Regions from separate parts of the Comamonas sp. CMM03 genome, predicted to be linked through region 1. Evidence: riboswitches for the same ligand, from Rfam matches in the RefSeq annotation. Region 1 holds a riboswitch; each other region holds the start of a gene.

Region 1 (9,039 bases):
GATGTAGTCGCGCCAGATGCCGGCAATGAAAAAGCGCGTTTCCGCTGCGCCGGCCGTGGGGACGGTGGCCGGGTCGTCTGCCCCGGCAGCACTGCCGTCGGCCAGCCCGGTGCTGAACGCACGGTCCAGCAGCGGCCAGGGCTGGCCGGCCTGCACGCCATACAGCGTGGCCACGGCCTCGCTCACGTAGACGGCAACCATGCTGTCCGGAACGGGCTGTGCAGGCGCGGCCCCCACCCACGGCAGCTGCTGGGCCTGCGGGCCGTGCAGCGGGCGCAGCAGCAGGCTGATGGCCGGGCGCTGCGGGTCCAGCCACAGGCTGGTGGCCCGCATCGGCTGGGCGCGTTCCACCCCGGGCAGGTCGCGCACGGCTTGCAGCAGCGCGGGCGGCAGCAGTGCCGCATCGGATTTGGACGAGCCGCCGGCCGCACGCAGGTACAGCGGTGAGGGCAGCACGGCGTCCAGCCAGTCCAGCATGCTGCCGCGAAAGCTGGTGACCATCACCGTCAGCGCCACGGCCAGGCTCAGGCTGGCCACCACGCCGCCCACGGCCACGCTGGCGCTGGCCCGCATGCGGCGGGCACGTTCCAGCGCCAGCATGGACAGCGGCTGCCGCAGCGCGCCCGGCCACAGCTGCTGCAGGCCGCCCAGCACGCGATCCAGCAGCCAGGGCAGCAGTGCCATGCCGCCCAGCAGCATCAGCCCTACGGCCACATAGGCGGCCAGGGGAATGCCCCCAATAGGCGGCACGCTGGCCAGCAGCGCACTGGCGGCCACCAGGGCCAGGCCGGTCCAGGCGCGCGCAGGCGTCTGGCCCACGGCGCCCAGCCCCTTGAGCGTGGCGGCGGGCGGCAGCGCCCGCGCGGTGCGTGCCGGCCACCAGGCGCCGGCCACGGTGGCGGCCAGGCCCAGGGCAAAGAAGGTGGCGGCGGCCGGTGCGCTCCACAGCAGTGGGGGCTGGCCGCCGGCAAAGTAGCCGCCGCCCAGGTCCCCTCCCAGCATGCGCAGGGCCAGCCAGGCCAGTCCGGTGCCCAGCGCAATGCCGGCCGCGCTGCCGACCATGCCCAGCAGGGCGGCTTCCCACAGCACCAGGCGCATGCGCTGCGCGGGCGTGAGCCCCAGCACGGCCAGCAGCGCCAGTTGCGGTGCGCGCCGCGCCACGCTCAGCGCCAGCACGGAAAACACCAGAAACGCCCCGGTGAACAGCGCCACCAGAGCCAGCACGGTCAGGTTGACGCGGTAGGCGCGTGACATCTCGGCCGCACGCTGCTGCTCACCGCCCGGCTGCTGCACCAGCACCTGGGCCGGCCAGCCGGGCAGGGCACGCAGCGCAGCGGTGAAGGCACTGCGGTCGGTGCCGCTGCGCAGCAGCACATCCACACGCTGGATCTGGCCGTCCTGGCCCAGCAGGTCCTGGGCGGCGCCAATGTCCATTACTGCCAGCGGGGCACCGCCGGCTGCCACCGTGCCGGCCACGCGCAGCGTCACGGCATGGGTGTGCACGCGCACCGGCAGCAGGGCGCCGGGGGCGCTGGCTTCGTCCAGGCCCAGGGCCTGCAGTGCCGCCGGGTTCAAAAACACCGCGTCGGGTGCGAACAGCCGCAACCGGTCCTGGCCGGCAAACAGCCGGGGCTGCAGCGCAGGGGCCAGCGGGGCCGACTGCAGCGCGTCGCCGCCCAACAGGCGCAGCGACAGCGGTTCCGGTGGCGCGTGCGGGGCCTGGCCGGACGCAGCGGTTGTGGCGGGCGGGTTGTCGATCTGCACCGTGCCTTCGATCCACGGCGCGGCATGCTGCACCTCGGGCCGCAGCGCGATCAGCGGGTAAATGCTCTGGGGCAGGCTGGAGCGCATGCCACGGAATTCCAGATCCGGCTGGCCGTTGACGCTGCGCACCGCGCGGGAAAACTCATCCAGCGCCGACTGGTTGATCACATGCACCGCAAAACCCAGGGCCACGCCCAGCGCAATGGCCAGCAGGGCGGTCAGGCTGCGCCAGGGCTGGCGCCGGTACTCCTGCAGCGAAAAACTGGCCAGCAGGCGCGGCAGCGGAGAAGCGGTGAGAGAGGGTGAGGCGGGCACGGAGGTTCCAGGGCAAAACAGCGGTGTGCACCGCCGCCAGGGCGGGTGGGCACGCCAGCGCGGCCCACGGTTCCATGGGCAGGGCATTCGCCATCCTACAAGCCCCGTGTCAGCCTGCTGCCTACAATGCGGGGTTTTGGTGCTTGCAGCGCTGTTCTGGCGCTGCGGTTAAACGGGAAACATGGACGCCGGCGCCCGCGCTGGCACAGCATGTACTGCCCCCGCAACAGTGAGCGCACAGGTCCCGCAGGACCCGCTTGCCATCTCTTGCCACTGGAGCCATGCGCTCTGGGAAGGCTTGGCAAGCCGTGCGCCAGTCTGGATACCGGCCAAAACAGGTCCAGCATCCGCTGGCGTGCCGCTGTGCATGCAGACCCGGGTTGCTGGTTGTGTGAAGCACGGGCGGGGACGCCGGTGCCAACCATGTGTGCATCCATGCGAAATTTCCAACCATTCCCAGCGGAAGGCCAGCGCGCTTCCGTGCGTTTTCCTCTGGCGGCCGTGGCCCTGGCCGCGGCCTGCCTGGCCCAGCATGCCGCTGCGCAGAGCGTGCCCCTGTCCACCACGGTGGTGACCGCCACCCGCTCTGAAACGCCGCTGGACGAAACCCTGGCCGATGTGCGCGTGATCACCGAAGAGCAGATCAGCAATTCGGCAGGCCGCTCGCTGGCCGAAGTGCTGCAGCGCTTTGCCGGCGTACAGATGTCCAGCAGCGGTGGTCGTGGCAACCTGCAAAGTGTGTCGATTCGCGGCAGCAAACAGGTAATTTTGCTGGTGGACGGGGTGCGTTTTGGGTCTGCTACCGCCGGGGATCCTTCGCTGGCAAGCCTGCCTCTGGAGCAAATTGAGCGCATCGAGGTGGTGCACGGCCCGGCATCGGCCCTGTATGGCAGTGATGCCATTGGCGGGGTGATCCAGATTTTTACCAAACAGGGAAAAGGGTTGACGCAAGCTTTTGTGCCCCATGCGCAGCTGACCTGGGGCAGTGGTGGCTACAAGGATGCCAGTGGCGGCTTTGCAGGTGCACAGCAGGGCTGGAACTACAGCCTGCATGTAGCGCGTGTGGTGGACCCCGGCTTTTCTTCCACCAACGAAAAGAGCGCGTACTACCACCGGGACGCAGACAAGTTTGACCAGACTTCGCTGACAGCTTCACTCGGATATGCCTTCAATGACGCCTGGCGTCTCGATGCCAATTTGATGCAGGCGGATGGCTATGCCGAATCGGACAATGGCAGCACCACGCATTCGTGGCTGGATTCGAACGCGGGAACCCGTTCACTCAAGCTCTCGGGCACTTTGAGCGAGGCCTGGAAAACCCAGCTGAGCGTGTCCCGCTCCATGGACAAGCAGTGGAACCGTGACCGCAGCATCGCTACGGGCATGTTGGTCAGTTCAACCTTCAATACCGCCCAGGATGAGTACAAGTGGGGCAACGAAATCAAAACACCGATTGGTTTGGTTGTTGCCGGGCTGGAGAGGTTGGAACAAAGCATTGTGTCGACCACGAAGTTCGACCGCTCCGAACGTAGCACCAATGCTGCCTATGCAGGCCTGAATGGCAGCCACAGTGCGCATTCCTGGCAAGCCAATCTGCGCCGCGATGACAACTCTCAGTTTGGTAGTTACAACACCTGGGGTATTGGTTATGGCTATCAGGTGCTACCCACTTTGCGAGCTTACGCATCGCGTGGAAAGAGCATCAATGCACCTACATTCAACCAGCTGTACTACCCTGCAGACCCTGTGTGGGGTGGGGGAGGGAATCCCAACCTTCAGCCAGAGGAAGGGCAGAACACGGAAGTGGGCCTGAATTGGGACCTTGCAGGTCACGAATTCAAGTTGGCACACTTTGACAACAAAGTGCGTAACTTGATCGTTTGGGGCAGCACGGTGGAGAATGTGGACCGGGCCCGCATGAAGGGGTGGTCGCTGGGCTATCAAAAGTCTGTCGATACTTGGCGTTTTGCGGCAACCTACGAACACCTGGATGCGCGCGATAACGAAGGCGAACGCATCACACGGCGCCTACCTGAAGCACAGGCCACTTTGTCTGTGAACAAGACGCTCGGGGCGTGGAAATTGGGTGCCAATGCGCTGTACGTAGGCAAGCGCACGGATGCTGTCTATGGCGTTGGTACGGTTGACTTGAAGAGCTATACCACCGTGGACCTGCACGCCGAATACCAGTTTGCCAAGGACTGGGCGGTGCAGGCCCGTGTGGCCAACCTGACCGACAAGGTCTATGAAACCGCCTACGGCTACAACCAGCGTGGCCGTGCCGGCTTTGTCACCTTGAAGTGGACGCCGCGTTGAAGCTGCGCCGCTAGCACGGCCCCGCGGTCCGGCGCTGTTCAGGCCGCCGCAATGCCCCGGGCCGTCAGCCGCAGCACCCGGTCAGCGCGGGCTGCCGCGTCCGGGGAGTGGGTGACCAGCACCAGGCTGGCGCCGGCTTCGCGGGTCTGGGCCACGAGCAGGTCCATGGTGCGGGCGGCCGTGTCCGGGTCCAGGTTGCCGGTGGGCTCGTCGGCCAGCAGCAAGGCCGGGCGGTGCACCAGGGCGCGGGCAATGGCCACGCGCTGCAGCTGGCCGCCGCTGAGTTGCTGGGGCAGGCGCTGCCCCATCTCGCCCAGGCCCACGGCTTCCAGCATGGCCTGCACGCGGGCGTCCTGTTCGGCCGGGGTGCCACGCGCCAGCAGCATCAGCGGCAGGGCCACGTTCTGCGCCACGCTCAGATGCGGCAGCACGTGAAAGGCCTGGAACACAAAACCCACATGGGCGCGGCGCCAGACGGCCAGACCGGCTTCATCCAGGCGGCCGATGTCCTGTCCCTGGTGCAGCACCTGGCCCTGGTCCCAGCGGTCCAGCCCGGCCAGGCAGTTGAGCAGCGTGGACTTGCCCACGCCCGAATCGCCGACGATGGCGACAAACTCGCCCGCCGCCACCTCCAGGTTCACCTGCTCGAACACCGTGGCCGCATCGGCCCCTGTGCCATAGCGTTTGGCCAGATCCACGACCTGAACGTTGGCGGGCGGTGTGCTGGCAGATGGCAAGGACATGGTGAATACGGTCAACGGCGGGAGACGGGAGCAGCGGCTTACTTGGGCAGGCTGGCCTGCACCACACCCCAGGCAGCTTGCACCAGCTGCACGATGGCGTCGGGGGCCTGGCAGTCAATGGCGTGGCGCTGGGGCATGCTGCGCAGCCAGGTGATCTGGCGCTTGGCCAGCTGGCGCGTGGCGGCAATGCCTTTTTCGCGCACCAGGTGCATGTTCAGCGCGGGCTTGTCGCGGCGCTCCTGCCAGTCCAGTTCTTCCCACACCTGGCGGTAGCCCACGCAGCGCATGCTGGGCAGGTCCAGGTGCAGATCGGGACGGGCGCGCAGCGTGCGCACCTCGTCCACCAGGCCGTGCTCCAGCATCTGCTCGAAGCGCTGGGCAATGCGCTGGTGCAGCCAGGCCCGGTCGGTCGGCTCCAGCGAAAACAGCGTGGCATCGAAGCGCGGCGCCGATGCATCTTTCGCGGTGTGGAAGCTGGACAGCGGCTTGCCGGAGATCTTCCACACCTCCAGGGCACGCTGGATGCGCTGGCTGTCGCCGGGCGCCAGGCGCTCGGCAGTGACCGGGTCCACCTGCGCCAGCAGGGTGTGCATGGCGGGCCAGCCGATCTCGGCGGCCTGGGCATCCAGCGCGGCGCGCACTTGCGGGTCGGCGGCCGGCATTTCGTCCAGTCCTTCAAACAGCGCCTTGAAGTACAGCATGGTGCCGCCCACCAGCAGCGGCACGGCGCCACGGGCGCGGATCTCGGCCACCAGGCGTTCGGTGTCGCGCACGAATTCGGCGGCGGAGTAGCTTTGTGTGGGCTCCAGGATATCGATCAGGTGGTGGGGCACGGCGGCCAGCTCGGCCGGTGTGGGCTTGGCCGTGCCAATGTCCATGCCCCGGTAGACCAGCGCGGAATCGACGCTGACGATTTCAGCGGCCAGGCCACGCTGCTGCAGCACGGCGGACAGCGCCAGCGCGGCAGCGGTTTTGCCGGAAGCGGTGGGCCCGGCAATGGCAATGCAGGGCAGGGAAGAGGCGGAAGCGGTCACGGTCACAGAAAACAGATCAAAAGCGGGGCAGGAAAAAGGGCAGGAGAAAGGGCAGACAAAGGCTCAGGCGGCCGGGGCCACGCCCCAGCGGCGCACCAGCACCCAGGAGGCCAGGGCCGTCCAGGCTGCCCAGAAGGCCGTGCCGAAGACCAGAGGGTACACCGTACCGTCCAGGTGCTGGCCCAGCCAGGCGCCCATGGCAAAGGCCGTCAGGGTCATGGCGCAGCCGTTGAGTGCCGCGGCGGTGCCGGCCGCCTGCGGAAAGGCGCTGACGGCGCCGCTTTGCCCGCAGGGCTGCTGGATGCCGTGGGCCACCATGTACAGGCTGAACGGCAGGGCATAGGCCCAGGCATTGGTCACCTCCAGCAGGGCGGCGGCCAGCAGGCTGCCGTTGCCCAGCACGGCCAGCAGCCCGGCCAGGGCCACGGTGCGGCGCACGCCCAGGCGCTGCAGCAGGCGGCGGCAGAGGATGGTGCCGGCGATATAGCAGGCACCGTTCACGCCCAGCAGCAGGCCCACATCGGCGGCGGTCCAGCCCAGCACACCGATGAAGGTGAAGGATGAGGCCGCCAGGAAGGTGAACAGCCCGGCGTACGAGCCGCTGGTGGTGGCCGTGTAGGCCAGAAAAGTGGGGTGGCGCACGATGGCCGCCCAGGTGCGGGCCAGCTGGCGCGGCTGGGTGGCATCCGGGCGCGGGGTGGCCAGGCTTTCGCGAAAGCACAGAGCCACCAGCACCAGTGTGGCTGCGCCAAACACCGCCAGCGCGGCCATGGTGGCACGCCAGCCGAAGTGCTGGGCCAGCTGGCTGCCGGCGATGGGGCTGGCACAGGCGATCACGCCCAGACCGGTCAGCGCCTTGGACATGGCCTGGGCACCGGCCGTGGGGGTGTACAGATCACGCACGATGGCGCGCGCCGCCATCACGCCCGCGCCGGTGGCCACGCCCTGCAAGGTGCGCCAGGCCACCAGCCAGTCCATGCTGGGCGCCAGTGCGCAGCCCAGGGCGGCCACCACATACAGGGCCAGACCGGCCAGCAGCACCGGACGGCGGCCCCAGCGGTCGGACACCGGGCCCCACACCAGCTGCGAACCGCCAAAGGCCAGTAGCAGGGCGGTGAGTGTGAGCTGGGTCTGCGCCACCGGGGCCTGCAGCTGCGCCGTCAGCAGCGGCAGCGTGGGCAGGTAGAGGTCGGTGGTGATGGGCTGCAGCCCCAGCAGCAGCGCCAGCAGGCCGATCACCAACAGCGGCGACATGCCGCGCAGCGGGGTGTCGAGGTGGTGGGCAGGGACAGAGTCCGCAGGGGCGGAGGCCGATGAGGGAGAAGCGGGCGCGGCAGGCATACAGGGCCGCGAGCCTATCAGATTGCGCAAGGCTGCGCGGCGGGCCGGGGCCGCTGCTCGTGGAGCAGGGGCCGGTCATCTGTGTCCGCAGCAGTCTGGCCCAGCGGGCAAACCGCTGCGGACACAGATACCAGCCCCGATTTCACCTTGCCACACTCCCGATGCCAAGGTGTCCAAGAGGCTTGCAATGTAGCGGAGCCGGCCCAAGCCGTTCTGCCCGCTGGTCTGGTTGCCGCGCGACCGGCCGGTCGTGCTTTCCCGGCGGGCATCTGCAGGCTGCCACCGGGGCCGGGCTCAGTTCCTGTCCCGGCCTTTGTCGGCAGTGGTGCTGCGCCCCTGGCCCAGCTCGGCCGGCCACAGCTGCTGCAGTGCCACGCGGTACTGGGCCAGGCCCAGGGCCCCCGCGTTGTGGTGGGTGGCGCCGTCCACCAGCACCCAGCGCTTGGGTGTGGGGGCGGCTTCGTAAAGGCGCTGCCCCAGGCTGGAGGGAATCAGCTGGTCCGCGCTGCCGTGCACCACCAGCAGCGGTGCCTTGAGCTGCGGCACCTTGTCCACCGAATCGAAAGGCTGGGTGATGAACGGCTGGAACGGCAGCCAGCCCCATTTGAAGGTCCGCGCCACGTCGGCAATGCGGGTGAACGTACCTTCCACGATCAGTCCGCGCACATCGGGCACGCGCGTGGCCAGGTCCACTGCAATTGCGCCGCCCAGCGAATGGCCGAAGATGAAGCGCGGCCGGTCGGGGTACTGGTCGGCCAGCCAGTCCCAGGCGGCCTGTGCATCGGCACGGGCCGAGGCTTCGGACGGCAGGCCCTTGCTGCTCTGGCCAAATCCCTGGTAGTCCACGGCCAGCACGGCAAAGCCCAGCGACTGCATGCGGCGCATGCGGGCCGTGGAGCCGCTGACGTTCCAGCGCGCGCCGTGCAGGTACAGCAGCACCGGGGCATCGGCGCGCTGCCCATCCAGCCACAGGGCATGCAGCCGCGCTTCATGGGAAGCACCTTCCTGGTCCGCCTCCACCCGGTGAGGGTGGGTGATCCAGACCTCCTGCATGCCCTGCTGGTCGCTGCGCGGCCAGAGGCGGTCACTGGGCTGGAAGATCATTTCGCGCTGCTTGGCGTCGATGGCGGCGCAGCCCCCGCCCGCCAGCAGGGCGGCCGTGGCCAGGGCGAGGAACAGACGTTGCAGGCGCATAAAGAGGTGACGGCCCAGGAAAAGGGGGTGAAAGATGCGGCAAAACTGCCAGGGATCTGTCGTATTTTGGGTCTATGCTCGGTAATCCAACCAGTTTTATGGGAATGCTCCGACATGCTCTTGGGTCTTGCCGCCAACCGACTGCACCACCAAACCGAAGATGGCGCCCTGTTCGCCCTGCTGCGCGCCTGTGAGCCGGGCATCCGCGAGCTGCAGCTGGGCCTGCATGTGGTGGGCCGCACCTGCGACGCCATTGCGGCGGCCGAAATGCTCAAGGGCTACAAAGGCCTGGTGCGCTATCCCTATGGGCGCGACGGCGGGCTGATGAAGCT
Region 2 (9,039 bases), on a different contig from region 1:
CCGGACGTGCTGCCCACGGGGCGCAATTTCTTTTCCGTCGACACGCGCGCCGTGCCGACGCCCACCAGCTGGACCCTGGGGCTCAAATCCGCCCAGTTGCTGGTGGAGCGCTATACCCAGGAGCATGGCGACTACCCGCGGGCGCTGGGCCTGTCGGTGTGGGGAACGGCGACCATGCGCACCGGGGGCGACGATATCGCCCAGGCCTTTGCCTTGCTGGGCGTGCGGCCCAAGTGGGCGGATGGCAGCTGGCGGGTCAGCGATTTCGAGGTGCTGCCCATGAGCGTGCTGGGCCGCCCGCGCGTGGACGTGACGCTGCGGGTTTCCGGCTTCTTCCGGGATGCCTTCACCAATGTGATCCGCCTGTTTGACGCGGCGGTGCAGAAAGTGGCCAGCCTGGAAGACGAGGATGCATGGACCAATCCCGTCCGTGCACGGGTGCTGCAGGAGGCGGCCGAGCTGCAGGCCCAGGGCCTGAGCGAGGAGGTGGCCCGCCACCAGGCGGGGCTGCGCGTGTTCGGCGCCAAGCCCGGCAGCTATGGGGCGGGTCTGCAGGGGCTGATCGACGGCCGCAACTGGGACAGCGACGAAGACCTGGCCACGGCCTACCGGAACTGGGGAGCCTATGCCTATGGGCAAAAGGACGACGGGACCGCGCTGCCCGAGCGCTTTGTGCAGCGCCTGAGCGAGATCGAGCTGGTGGTGCACAACCAGGACAACCGCGAGCACGACCTGCTGGATTCGGACGATTACTACCAGTTTCAAGGCGGCATGGCGGCGGCGGTGCGGCATTTCCGCGGCCAGCAGCCGGCGCTGTACTTTGGCGACCATGCCAACCCGGATGCCCCGCGCATGCGTACGCTGCAGGAAGAAATCAGCCGGGTGGTGCGCGCCCGCGTCACCAATCCCAAGTGGATCGACGGCATCAAGCGCCATGGCTATAAAGGCGCGTTCGAGGTGGCGGCCACGGTGGACTATCTGTTTGCCTTTGATGCCACGGCCCGCGTGGTGCGCGACGACCAGTACGCGCGCGTGACCGATGCCTTTGTGGCGGATGCCGCCACGCGCGACTTTTTGCAGCAGCACAATCCTGCGGCCTTTCACGGCATGTGCGAGCGGCTGCTGGAGGCCATCCACCGGGGGCTGTGGGAAGACAGCGGGGACTACCAGGCGCTGCTGGAGCAGCAGTTGCTGGCCGCTGAACAATTGTTGGAGAAGCGATGATCTCGTCCACCGAATCCGCACCGCCCGCGCAGGCGGCGGGCTTTCCGTTCACTGCCATCGAGGGACAGCCGCAGCTGCAGACGGCCTTGCTGTTGGCGGCCGTGGACCCGCTGCTGGGCGGCGTGCTGGTGGAGGGGCCGCGCGGCACGGCCAAGTCGACCAGTGCGCGGGCGCTGGCTGCCTTGCTGCCGGCCGGCCGCTTTGTGAACCTGCCGCTGGGGGCGACGGAGGAACAGCTGGCCGGCTCCCTGGACCTGGAAGCCGCGCTGCAGCGCAGTGCGGTGGTGTTCCGCCCGGGCTTGCTGGCGCGTGCCCATGGCGGCATCCTGTATGTGGATGAGGTGAACCTGCTGGCCGATGCGCTGGTGGACCTGCTGCTGGACGTGAGCGCCAGCGGCATCAACCGGGTGGAGCGCGACGGCGTGTCGCACCAGCACGATGCGCGCATCACCCTGGTGGGGACCATGAATCCGGAAGAGGGCCAGCTGCGGCCGCAGCTGCTGGACCGCTTCGGGTTGTTCGTGCGGCTGGAGAATGTGCCCAGTGCCGCGGTGCGCAAGGCCATTGTCAAGACGCGCATGGCCTTCGATGCCGATCCGCAGGCCTTTGTGGAGCAGCACGCTGCGGCGCAATCCGATCTGGCGCAGCGGGTGAAGCTGGCGCGCGAGCGCGTGGCGGCTGTGGCGTGGACCGATGCCGTGCACGACGATGTCGCCCAGCGCTGCCAGGACGCCGGGGTGGAAGGGGTGCGGGCGGATCTGGTGATGCTGCGCGCGGCGCGGGCGCATGCGGCGCTGCACGGCCGCGGTGCCGTCACGCCGGCGGACGTGCAGGCGGTGGCGGAACTGGCGCTGGCGCACCGGCGCACCCAGGCTGCACCGGCTGAGCCGCCCGCGTCGGGTGAGCCGGCGCAGCAGCCGGAACAGCAGCCGAGTTCCGAGGAACAGACGCCACCTCCAGCCCCGCCGCCAACCGGTGGGGCGCAGGGGGCAGGTACCCCGTCCGGCCAGTCCGGGCATGGGCCGGCACCATCGGCGAATACATTGCCGGACCATGCCGCCCCGGCCGATGCCTGGGGCGCCATGCCGCCACCCCAGCTGGTGGCGATGAAGGCGGTCAAGTCGCTGAAGCCTTTGCTGCCAAAAAAAGCCTGACGCGCTCCGCTGTGGCGGGACTGGCCGGAAAGGCCAAGGCGGGGCGCGGTGGCAATACCTCTCGCAAGGGCCGGCTGAACGGGGCGGCAGGGCGGCGCCTGGACTGGGTGTCCACGCTGGCGTCCAAGGGCCGCGGGGCGCTGCGGCCCGAACACCTGCGTTTTCGCCCGCGGCCTGTGGGGAGCAAGACCCTGCACCTGGTCTTGCTGGATCTGTCGGCGTCCATGCTGCGCGGTGAAAAGCTGGCCTGGGCCAAAGGGTGCTTGCTGGCTCTGACCGAGCAGTTCTACCGCGATCGCGACCATATGGCGGTGATCGGATTTGCGGGCGAGCAGGCACGGTGGCTGCAGTCCCCGGCGAAAGCCGGGGCTTTCAATGCCGGCTGGATTGCGCCCTTGCGCGGCGGTGGCGGAACGCCGATCCAGCCCGCTGTCGACGCCGTGGAGGGTGCGCTGCGGCGCTGCCCGCCCGGCACCCGGGCCACGGTCTGGCTGCTGACGGACGGACGCTTTGATCCGCTGCCGGTGCGCCCCGAGGGGGTGGACCGTTGCTGCATCATCGACTTTGAAAATGATGCGGTGGCGCTGGGGCGGTGCCAGCGGCTGGCGGCGATGTGGTGCGGGGAGTGGGTGCGGGCGGAGCTTTTTGCCACTGCCGGCTGAGTGCAGTGGGCACCCAGGCAGGCGTGCCACGGCTTTTTCAGCCCCGCTGTGCTGGTCACCGTGCCGCTCACTGCGCTGTCCGCTGCGGCAGGCTGCATGCCGCAGAGCGGCGGAAAAAAGCGGTGATTTGCTGCGTTGCATCAGTGGCGGCCGATACTGGGGTGGAGTTTTCGGATCGGGCGCGGGATGGGGGCAGATATCGCGTAAAATTCGCGCTGATCCCAGGTGTTTCGCCGCGCACTGCGCGCAAGGAAATGAAACGAGAAGCAGGTGCGTGGTTCGCCACCATTCCTGCACTGCACCCGCAACGGTAATCAGAGAGAGGGGACGCCCGTCATTGCTTGCAGCAATGACAGCCACTGCGCAAGCGGGAAGGCGCGTCCAGCGATCAACTCCACGAGTTGAGCTCTGTAAGTCCGGAGACCGGCCTGGCGTGAACAAGGCGCAGCGGGAGTGCATGTGGCTTGATGGGCTCGCATCTTCGCGCCGCCAATCGCTTCCATCTTCCATCCCCCCTGCAAGTTTCAATCGTCCGGCCCGGGTATCGGCCTGACCGACTGCGGATACAGCATGGCGCGAGAGGCTCTGGGTTTGACGGTGTGGGCAGCGGCTCTGGATGGGGGCGCTGCGCACCATGGCTGATTCCATCAAGGTCCAGGGCTGGTGTCCCACGGCATGGAAACCCATGCGGTCGGAAGATGGATGGATTGTCCGGGTGCGCCCGGTCTGTGCCTCCATCAACGCGGAGCAGTGGGCCGCACTGGCGGCTTTGGCACTGTCCCTGGCGCACCCCCAGATCGAGCTGACCCGGCTGGGCAATGTGCAGCTGCGCGGGGTGGCGGATGCGGACCTGCCTGCGTTGCTGTCGCAGCTGGTGGCGGCGCGGCTGATTCCGGCGGATGCGGATGCCGATCTGGCGCCGCCCGTGCATTGCACCCCTTTTTACACGGTCCATGACCGCACCCACCAGCTCGCCGCGCTATTGGGCCGTGCGGTGGTGGAGCGCTTGTGCCCCAGTGCGCTGGAGCGCCAGGGCATGGCTGCGCTGCCCAGCAAGTTCGGCTTGCTGGTGGATGATGCAGCGCGCAGCCTGGGCGGCGTGGCCTCTGATCTGCGGGTTTGGGCGGATGCGGACGGCGGCTATGGCCTGGCATTGGGCGAGGCCGGTGACTGGTACCGCTTTGGCGATGTGCAGCAGCTGGTTGATGCCGCGATCCACATTGCCGCCTGGTTCGCCCGCGCGCGGATGGCCGTTTCCGGTACACCGCCGACTCGCCTGCAGGCGCTGCTGCCGTCTTTGCCGCTGGATACGCTATTGCAGGATGCGGTGCCCCAGGGCGCGCAGCCGCCCGCTGCAGCACCGGTGCTGCCGGGTCAGCTGGCGCAAGGCTGGGTGCTGGGGGCTCCGCTGGGGCGCATCGATGCCCTGGCGATGCAGGCGCTGGCGGCCAGCCTGCCGGCCGACACGGAAATCCGCGTCACGCCCTGGCGTTCGCTGCTGCTGATGTCGGCGGATGCGCCGGCGCGGGTGGCCCGCCTGGATGCACGGCACTGGATGAGCGATGCAGCGGATGCACGCCTGCGGGTGTCGGCCTGCACCGGAAGCCCGCGCTGTGCGCAGGCCCATGTGCCGGCCCAGGACATGGCGCTGCAACTGGCGCCCCATGTGCCTGAGCGCGGGCATCTGCACGTCAGCGGCTGCGCCAAGTTCTGCGCGCTGTCGTCCGATGCCACCTCACTGATCTTTGCCAGCACGTCCGCACCGGACGCGGTCTGGCTCCATGCAGGCGCTGCCGGGCAGCCCGGCTGCCCAACGGTCCGGCTCCCTTACCGGGCCGGATCGGCACTGCCTGCAGAACTCCCCACACTACTTCATGACCTACCACTATGAAATGCACGGTGAAGAGATTTACCGGCAATCGTTTCGCATCATCCGCAGCGAGGCCGATCTGGCCCGCTTCACGCCCCTGGAGGAGCGGGTGGCCTGCCGCATGATCCATGCCGCAGGCATGGTGAGCCTGGCACAGGACATCCATTTCTCCGCAGATTTTGCGCAGGCCGCAGAAGCAGCCCTGCAGCGCGGCGCCCCGATTCTGTGCGATGCGCGCATGGTCAGCGAAGGCATCACGCGCAAGCGCCTGCCTGCCGACAACGCCATCATCTGCACCTTGCAGGATGCCCGCACGCCCGGGCTGGCCCAGGCCATGGGCAATACCCGCAGTGCCGCCGCGCTGGAGCTGTGGCGCGAACACCTGGACGGTGCGGTGGTGGCCATCGGCAACGCGCCGACCGCGCTGTTCCACCTGCTGAACATGCTGGAGGACCCGGCATGCCCGCGCCCGGCCGCCATCATCGGCTGCCCCGTGGGCTTTGTCGGTGCCGCCGAGTCCAAGGATGCGCTGCGTGCATGGGGGCAGATTCCTTTCGCCATTGTGCAGGGGCGTCTGGGCGGATCGGCCATCACGGTGGCTGCAGTCAATGCGCTGGCGACGTCGGTGGAGTGAGGAACGTATGAACAGCGGCAAAATTATCTGCGTGGGCCTGGGCCCCGGTGATCCGGACATGATGAGCGTGAAGGCGGACCGTCTGCTGCGCAATGCGCGCCATGTCGCGTATTTCCGCAAGCGCGGCCACCCGGGCAAGGCCCGGCAGCTGGTCAACGGCATGCTGCACGCCGAGGTCACGGAGTACCCGATGGAGTACCCGCTGACCACCGAGATCCCGCACGACGACCCGCGCTATGTCGCGCAGCTGTCGGATTTCTATCTGGGCTGGCAAGCGCGCCTGACCGAGCTGGCGCGCGGCGAGGATGTGATCGTGTTGTGCGAGGGCGATCCGTTCTTCTACGGCTCCTTCATGCACCTGTATGTGCGCCTGCAGCAGGAAGGGGTGGTGCCGGTCGAGGTGCTGCCCGGCATCCCCGGCATGGTGGGCTGCTGGCATGCCACGGGCATGCCCATGACCTGGGGCGACGATGTGATGAGCGTGCTGCCGGCCACCTTGGCCGACGAGCCGCTGCGCGCCCACATGGCCCGCTCGGATGCGCTGGTGATCATGAAGGTCGGCCGCCATCTGGGCCGCATCCGTTCGCTGCTGACGGAGCAGGGCAAGCTGGACCAGGCGTGGCTGGTGATCAACGGAACCATGAGCGACGAGCAGGTGATGCCGCTGCGCGATGCGCCGGAGCGCTGCCCGTATTTTGCGATTGTGATCGTGCACGGCAATGGCCGCCGCCCCGCCAATGACATGTGAGCGCAGCCGCATGGACATGGACACCACACAGAACGCGGTCAAGGGCGCCATCACGGGGCAGCTGTGCGTGCTGGGCCTGGGGCCCGGCGACGCGGCGCTGCTGACGGAGCAGGCCCGGCAGTCGATTGCCGGCGCCAGCGATGCTTTTGGCTATTTTCCTTATGTGGAACGGCTGAGCGGGCTGGAGCATTTGCGCCTGCATGCCAGCGACAACCGGGAAGAACTGGACCGCGCCCGCCAGGCGCTGAATGTGGCGGCCGAGGGCCGGAAGGTGCTGATGCTCTCGTCCGGCGACCCTGGCGTGTTTGCCATGGCCAGTGCCGTGTTCGAGGTGCTGGAGGGCGCCAGCCCGCAGGAGCAGCTGCGCTGGAAGGCCGTGGAGGTGGACGTGCAGCCCGGCATCACGGCCATGCTGGCGGCGGCCGCGAGATTGGGTGCTCCGCTGGGCCATGATTTCTGCACCATCAATCTGTCGGACAACCTCAAGCCAGCCGAAGTGATCGAGCGCCGGATCCGGCTTGCGGCACAGGCCGACTTTGCCATGGCGTTCTACAACCCCTGTTCCAAGTCGCGGCCCCAGGGCTTTGTGCGCGCTTTGAATGTCCTGACCGCGCACTGCGAACCCGAGCGCCTGATCTGCTTTGCCCGCAATGTCAGCCGGCCGGACGAGACCCTGCGGGTGTGCCAGTTGCAGCAGGTGACGCCGCACATGGCGGACATGCGCACGGTCGTCATCGTGGGCAACAGCCTGACCCGTCAGGTGGGCCGGCATGTCTACACGCCGCGCAGCTATGGAGCGCCTGCGCATGGCTGAAGGCGGTGCCCGCCGCTCAGCGCTGGCCGGCCAGCCAGTCCATGGCCTGCTGCGGGGTCTGGCACTGCGTGCGAGCGGGCAGCAGCGGGCGGTCCACCATGACCACGGGGATCTGCAGCGCGCGGGCGGCTTCGATCTTGGCGTAGGTATCGGCGCCGCCGGCGTTCTTGCTGACGATGCAGTCGACGGCATGGTGCCGGAGCAGGGCGATTTCGTCGGCCAGCGCAAAAGGGCCGCGCGCCACCACCAGTTCGTAACTGGCGGCGGGCAGGGGCAGGGCCTCCTCGGGGCGGTCGACCACCCGCAGCACAAAGCGGTGTGCGCTGGCCTGGCCGGCAAAGGCGGCCAGCTGCTTGCGGCCGATGGCCAGAAACACATTGCGGCACTGCGGTGGCAATGCCTGGGCCGCGGCCGCCATGTCGGCCACCGGTGTCCACCGGTCCTGGGGCTGGGCAGACCAGGCGGGGCGCTCCATCGACAGCAGGGGAATGCCTGCCGCCGTGCAGGCGGCCAGGGCGTTGCGGCTCATCTGCGCGGCAAACGGGTGGGTGGCATCGATCACATGGCTGATGCGGTGCTGCTGCAGGTAATCCACCAGGCCCTGGACGCCGCCAAAACCGCCCACGCGGGTGGGCAGGGGAGCGGTGCGCCGCGTCAGCGTGGCGCCGGCGTAGGAGTAGACGGCCGGAATGCCCGCTGCATGCAGCAGGGTGGACAGTGTGTAGGCATCAAAAGTGCCGCCTAACAGGAGAACTTGGGTCATGGCCTATCCGTGGCTTTCGATTATCGGGATTCATCCCTCGGGCCTGCAGAGCCTGAGCGCTGCGGCCGTGCAGGACCTGGAGCAGGCTGCGGTGGTGTTCGGCAGCCCGCGGCATCTGGCGCTGGCCCAGGTGGGGGAGCGTGGCCGCGCATGGCCGGTTCCGTTCAGCGTGGAGCCTTTGCTGCAGCTGCGCGGTCAACAGAAGGTCGCCATGCTGGTGTCGGGGGATCCGTTTCACTTTGGCGGCGGGGCTTCGGTGGCCAGGCACCTGGAACGCGGCGAGTGGCGCAACCATCCGCAGCCGTCGACATTTTCGTGGATTTCGGGCGAGCTCGGCTGGTCGCAGGAGCAGGTGCATTGCCTGGGCCTGCATGCCCGCAGCCTGGAGACTCTGACGCCGCTGCTGGCGCAGGGCGAACGTTTCATCTGCCTGCTGCGGGATGCGCCGGCGGCGCACCGCCTGGCCGCCTGGCTGACCGGGCAGGACTGGGGCGAGAGCCCCCTGTGGCTGGTGTCGAATGCCGGCAGCGAGGCACAGACGGTGTGCACTGGCAAGGCCAGCGAGCTGGCGCAGCAAATGCTGGAGCAGCCGGTGGTGGCGCCCGTGGCGGCCGCCTTCGAGGCCCGTGGCGGGCAGGGCCTGCCGCAGGTGGCCGGCCGCGCGTGCGATGCGTTTGCGCATGACGGGCAGATCACCAAAAGCCCGGTGCGGGCCATGACGCTGGCGGCCCTGGCCCCGCGCAAGGGGGAGTGCCTGTGGGACCTGGGGGCCGGATCGGGTTCGGTCGCCGTGGAATGGTGTCTGGCCGGTGGCACGGCCGTGTGTGTGGAGCAGCATGCCGGGCGGGTGGCCAATATTGCCCACAACGCCGCACGCTATGCCGTGGCATTGCAGGTGGTGCAGGGGGATTCCCTGGCCGTGCTGGCCACATTGCAGCCCCAGCCGCAGGCCGTGTTTGTCGGTGGCGGCTTCTCCCTGGCGCTTTTCCAGGCGCTGCGGGCGCGACTGGACCATCCCTGGCGTCTGGTGGTGAATGCCGTGGCGCTGGAAACCCAGGCCTTGCTGATGGAGCTGCACCGCAGCCATGGCGGTCAGCTGTTGCAGCTGCAATGGAGCGAGGCCCGGCCGCTGGGAAGCATGCAGTCCTGGAATGCAGCGCGGCCGCTGGT
Region 3 (4,666 bases), on a different contig from region 1:
GGCGCCAGGCCTGGCCATCCACCGCCTGAAGCAGCTGCGGGCGCGGCCCGGTCCAGGGCTGCTCCCAGGCCGCATCCAGCGGATCGAAAGCGGTGCCCGGCAGCAGATCGTGCGCCAAGGCGCGGATCAGGCTGTTGTTCGCCCCCTGGCCGTTGCCCACCGGGTGGCGGGCCAGTGCCAGCAGGGTGTCCCGCTCCAGGCGCCCCTGCGGGGACTGGCCGAAGACATGCAGCCCGTCGCGGATCTGGCTTTCCTTGAGCTCGCACAGATAGGCATCGGTCTTGTTCAGCAGTTGCTGCTCGTCCGCCTCGGTACGGGGCGCCGCCACCCCCAGGTCCTGGTGCAGATCGTGCTGCACGATGTGCGCCAGAATCTGCTGGCGCAGCAGCTGGGCGCGCCGGCGGTCCAGCGTCACTGCCTCGTAGTACTCGTCCACCATGCGCTCCAGGTCGCGCGTGGGGCCATAGCTCTCGGCCCGCGTCAATGGCGGCATCAGGTGGTCCACGATCACTGCCTGCGCGCGGCGCTTGGCCTGCGCCCCCTCCCCCGGGTCGTTCACGATGAAGGGGTACAGGTGGGGCATGGGCCCGAACGCCAGGTCAGGCCAGCAGGTCTGCGACAGCGCCACGCTCTTGCCCGGCAGCCATTCCAGGTTGCCGTGCTTGCCCACATGCACCATGGCATCTGCCTGCCAGGCGCTGCGCAGCCAGTGGTAGAAGGCCAGGTAGTAATGCGGCGGCACCAGATCGGGGTCGTGGTAGCTGGCCATGGGGTCCAGCTGGTAGCCACGCGCCGGCTGTATACCCACAAACACCTGGCCGCAACGCAGGCCCGCCACCATGAAGCGCCCCTGGCGCAGCATGGGGTCGGACGCGGGCGGGCCCCAGCGCTGCACCACGGCCTGCTGGTTCTCCGCCGGCAAGCTGGCAAAGAAAGCCTGGTAGCCGGCCAGATCCAGGCTCTGCTGCGCCGGCCGCACACCCCAGGAATCGGGATCGTTGGTGATGCCTTGCTGCAGCTGCTGCATCAGGGCATCGCCATCGGCGGGAATCTGGTCCAGCACATAGCCCTGCTGCTGCAGCGCCTGCAGGATGTGGATGACGGAAGCCGGCGTATCCAGCCCCACGCCATTACCCAGCCGGCCTTCCTGCGTGGGGTAGTTGGCCAGAATCAATGCCAGCCGCTTGTCGGGATTGGCTTTGCGCCGCAAACGGCACCAACGCTGCGCCAGCGCCACCACAAAATCCAGCCGCTCGGCATGGGCCTGGTACTGCACCACATCCGACTGCGTCAGCTCGCTGCGGTGCGACAGCCCTTTGAAACTGATGGCCCGCGTGATGATGCGCCCGTCCACCTCGGGCATGGCCACGTGCATGGCAATGTCCCGCGGCTGCAGCCCGTGGGCGTCGTCCAGCCAGCTTTGCTGGTTGCTGCCGGACATGATGACCTGCAGCACCGGGATATCGCCCGCCAGCGCATGGTCGCCCGGCGTTTCCAGCGACGACTGCGCAAACGACGTGGTGTTCAGAATCAGCGACACCTGGTGCGCACCGCACAGCTGGTGCAGCAAGGCCAGGCTGGTCGCATCCTTGAGCGACAGCAGCGCCAGCGGCAGCGGGTTCATGCCCTGCGCCAGCAGTTGCTGGCACAGCTGGTGAAACACCTGCGTATTGCCCGACTGCAGGTGGGCGCGGTAGAACACCACCATGACCACGGGCGCGCCGGCCTGCCACTGCCAAGGCCCGGGCTCCAGCCAGTGCGCGGCCGTCGCCGCATCGTGCGCGGGGTGGTACACCGCTGCGGACGGCAGCGGGCGCGGCGCCAGCGCCGGCTGCGCCCCTTGCAGAAAGCTGTGCCACAGATAGCGGAACATCTCGCGGGCATTGGCCACCCCGCCTTCGCGCAGATAGCGCCAGATGCTGCGGCATTGCTCCACGGAGGCCGTGCTCTTTTGCAGCAGGTTCAGGTCTTCCGTCGTATCCCCGGAAAACATCACCAGCACAATGCCGTTCTGGCGGCACACCTCGCGGATGCGCTCCGTGCCATAGGGCCAGTAGCTCTCGCCGCCCAGGTGGTCGACCACAATCACCCGGGCATGCTGCAGCACCTCGTCGACGTACAGGTCCACCGAGGCCGGCTGGCGCAGATGCATCAGATTGGCCAGCCGCACCGTCGGCAGACGCTCGCCGTCCCTCCCCGGCCCCAGGCCCTGCTGCGCGGCGCTGGCCTGCAGCTGGGCATAGGCCTCGGCCAGCAAGGCCAGCGTGGTGTCGGCTGCACTGAGCACCACCACATCGGCCGGCGACTGGCCCAGGCTGGAGACAAAGGCTTCGTCATCGACAAAGCCCCCGGGCTGGACGGCAAGCAAATGCATCAGAGCGCTCCGGCGGTCAGACCATTCAGCGCGGCACGGATGGGGTCCTCTTCCAGATCGTGGCCGATGAAGACCAGATGGGTCTTGCGCGCCTCGTCGTCGCGCCAGCGGCGGTCGAAATAGCTGTCAAAACGCTTGCCCACGCCATGCACCACCAGGCGCATGGGCTTGCCTTCCAGGGACACAAAGCCCTTGACGCGGTAGACCGTGTTCTCGGCCACGATGTCGGCCAGGCACGCCAGCAGGGCATCCCGATCCACCTCGGGCAGCTCGATCACCACGGAATCGAAGGCATCGTGGTCGTGCGCGTCGTGGTGGTGTTCCTCGCCTTCGCCATGCTCGTGGTGGCCCACCCGCTCATGGATGCTCTCTTCCGAGGCGCTGGACAGGCCCAGCACCACCCCCAGATCGATCTGGCCATGCTCGGCCGCCACGATCTTCACCTGGGCCGGCACCTCTTCCCGCACGATGGCCTCCACCTTGGCGCGGTCCTGCGCGCTGGCAAGGTCCAGCTTGCTCAGCACCACCAGGTCGGCGGAGATCAGCTGGTCTTCAAACAGCTCGTGCAGCGGGGATTCATGGTCCAGATTCGGATCCTGCTTGCGCTGGGCATCCACGGCCGCGGGGTTGGCCGCAAACTGGCCGGCGGCCGTCGCCGGCACATCCACCACCGTGATCACGGCGTCCACCGTGCAGGCGTTCTTGATTTCGGGCCAGTTGAATGCCTGCACCAAGGGCTTGGGCAGGGCCAGGCCACTGGTTTCGATCAGGATGTGGTCGATATCGTCGCGCCGCGCAATCAGCTGGCGCATGACCGGGTAGAACTCTTCCTGCACGGTGCAGCACATGCAGCCGTTGGCCAGCTCGTAGAGCTGACCGCTTTGCGGATTGGTTTCGTCTTCACAGCCGATGCCGCAGCCACGCAGGATCTCGCCGTCGATCCCCAGTTCGCCGAACTCGTTGACGATCACCGCAATGCGCCGGCCATTGGCGTTCTGCAGAATGTGGCGCAGCAGCGTGGTCTTTCCGCTGCCCAGAAAGCCGGTAACGATGGTGGCGGGGATCTTGTGGTGCGTACTCATGGTCAGAAACTCCTGTGCTCCGAAGAAAAAGAAAGCTGCGGCCTCAGCGCCCGCTGCCAGTGAAGGGGGTGCCGGCGCAGTGTGCGCGGCGTGGGCGATGTGAGGGCAGTGCAGCGGCAGGGCCCGCGACCGGCTGGCCGCCATGGCGCTCACGGCCTCGGCCGAACAACCGCTGCGGGCCACAGGTCAGGGGGTGCATGCGCCGGTCCTGCCCGGCAGGCCGTGCCATGGAGACATCCGCAGTGCAGCGCGCAGCCATGCGCACGCCCTGCACGGACGTTGGGACAGGCATGCGCCGGGCATGCCGATGTGTGAACGGTTGAACCATGCTCTCCCCGAGCCGCCACGCGACAAAAAGCATGCGGAGGGGAAGCGATGCGTGCGACAGGCCTGGGTCGCACCGCCAAAGCGGTGGAAAGGGCCAGTCAGCAAACAGCCCACACCCCGTGGCATACCACTGCAATCGAACAGGTCGGTATTCTGGCTCGCCGTCATACCGCACACACGGCCTTCCCAGGTAACGTACCCAGTGGCATCAACGTGTGGCGGTCAGGCTTACAGCAGCGGGGGCTGCGCCGGAATGCTTCCCACCCGAAGGCGAAGGTCACCGGACTTCCCGTTTCACCCGGCATGGGCATGCGCCATGCAGAGCTCCTGTTCAAAGCGCAAATTATAGGAGCGGCAGCACACCCTTCGCGCAACGGGGACAGCTAAGTGGACGCTGCAGTGGGCAGCACAGGCGGCAGCAGGCACTGCATGTGGATGGTCTGCCAGACCGGGTCGGCCTCGCGCTGCAGCACCGCAAACCCCTTGCCTTGCCAGAACTCCAGCGCCCCGGCAAAAACGGGTGGGTGTGCAGGTACAGCACCTCCACCCCGTGGGCCCGGGCGTGGGCCTGCAGCGTGGCCCACAAGGCCTGCGCCAGGCCCTGTCGCCGCCACACTGGCGCCACAAACAGGCGCACCACTTCCACCACGGCCAGCGGCCCGAAGTCCAGTTGCGCAAACCGGCCGTCGTACGGGCGGTAGGCAATGCTGCCCACCACACCCCGCTGCGCATCGTGGGCCGCCCACATCTGCCCGCCGCCGCCCCCGTACACCTGCTCGAAATGCAGCAGATCCGCCGGCGTGTCCTGGGCAGACACGCGCGCACCGAACATCTGCACGCGTGCATCGCGCAGAAAACCGTCCACCTCCTGCAGGCGCTCGAC

The links. A riboswitch is a leader RNA that binds a small molecule or an ion and turns the genes downstream of it on or off. The one in region 1 is predicted to bind cobalamin.
Region 2: another riboswitch for cobalamin. It lies ahead of KW830_RS03855 (nitrite reductase); the one in region 1 lies ahead of KW830_RS16140 (TonB-dependent receptor domain-containing protein).
Region 3: another riboswitch for cobalamin. It lies ahead of cobW (cobalamin biosynthesis protein CobW); the one in region 1 lies ahead of KW830_RS16140 (TonB-dependent receptor domain-containing protein).

Annotation. Positions count from the first base shown of each region.
Region 1 covers NZ_JAHUXB010000004.1:497,587-506,625, forward strand. Annotated here, with positions in the region: gene KW830_RS16135 (ABC transporter permease) at 1-2,046, opposite strand, end outside; cobalamin riboswitch at 2,200-2,428, shown strand; gene KW830_RS16140 (TonB-dependent receptor domain-containing protein) at 2,503-4,395, shown strand; gene KW830_RS16145 (ABC transporter ATP-binding protein) at 4,434-5,138, opposite strand; gene miaA (tRNA (adenosine(37)-N6)-dimethylallyltransferase MiaA) at 5,177-6,172, opposite strand; gene KW830_RS16155 (multidrug effflux MFS transporter) at 6,236-7,426, opposite strand; gene KW830_RS16160 (alpha/beta hydrolase) at 7,808-8,707, opposite strand; gene KW830_RS16165 (methylglyoxal synthase) at 8,822-9,039, shown strand, end outside.
Region 2 covers NZ_JAHUXB010000001.1:853,509-862,547, forward strand. Annotated here, with positions in the region: gene cobN (cobaltochelatase subunit CobN) at 1-1,224, shown strand, start outside; gene KW830_RS03845 (ATP-binding protein) at 1,221-2,378, shown strand; gene KW830_RS03850 (VWA domain-containing protein) at 2,555-3,040, shown strand; cobalamin riboswitch at 3,247-3,487, shown strand; gene KW830_RS03855 (nitrite reductase) at 3,675-4,931, shown strand; gene KW830_RS03860 (precorrin-8X methylmutase) at 4,915-5,544, shown strand; gene cobI (precorrin-2 C(20)-methyltransferase) at 5,552-6,292, shown strand; gene cobJ (precorrin-3B C(17)-methyltransferase) at 6,309-7,106, shown strand; gene KW830_RS03875 (cobalt-precorrin-6A reductase) at 7,123-7,869, opposite strand; gene cbiT (precorrin-6Y C5,15-methyltransferase (decarboxylating) subunit CbiT) at 7,868-9,039, shown strand, end outside.
Region 3 covers NZ_JAHUXB010000001.1:848,601-853,266, reverse strand. Annotated here, with positions in the region: gene cobN (cobaltochelatase subunit CobN) at 1-2,374, opposite strand, end outside; gene cobW (cobalamin biosynthesis protein CobW) at 2,374-3,456, opposite strand; cobalamin riboswitch at 3,909-4,129, opposite strand; gene KW830_RS03830 (GNAT family N-acetyltransferase) at 4,127-4,666, opposite strand, start outside.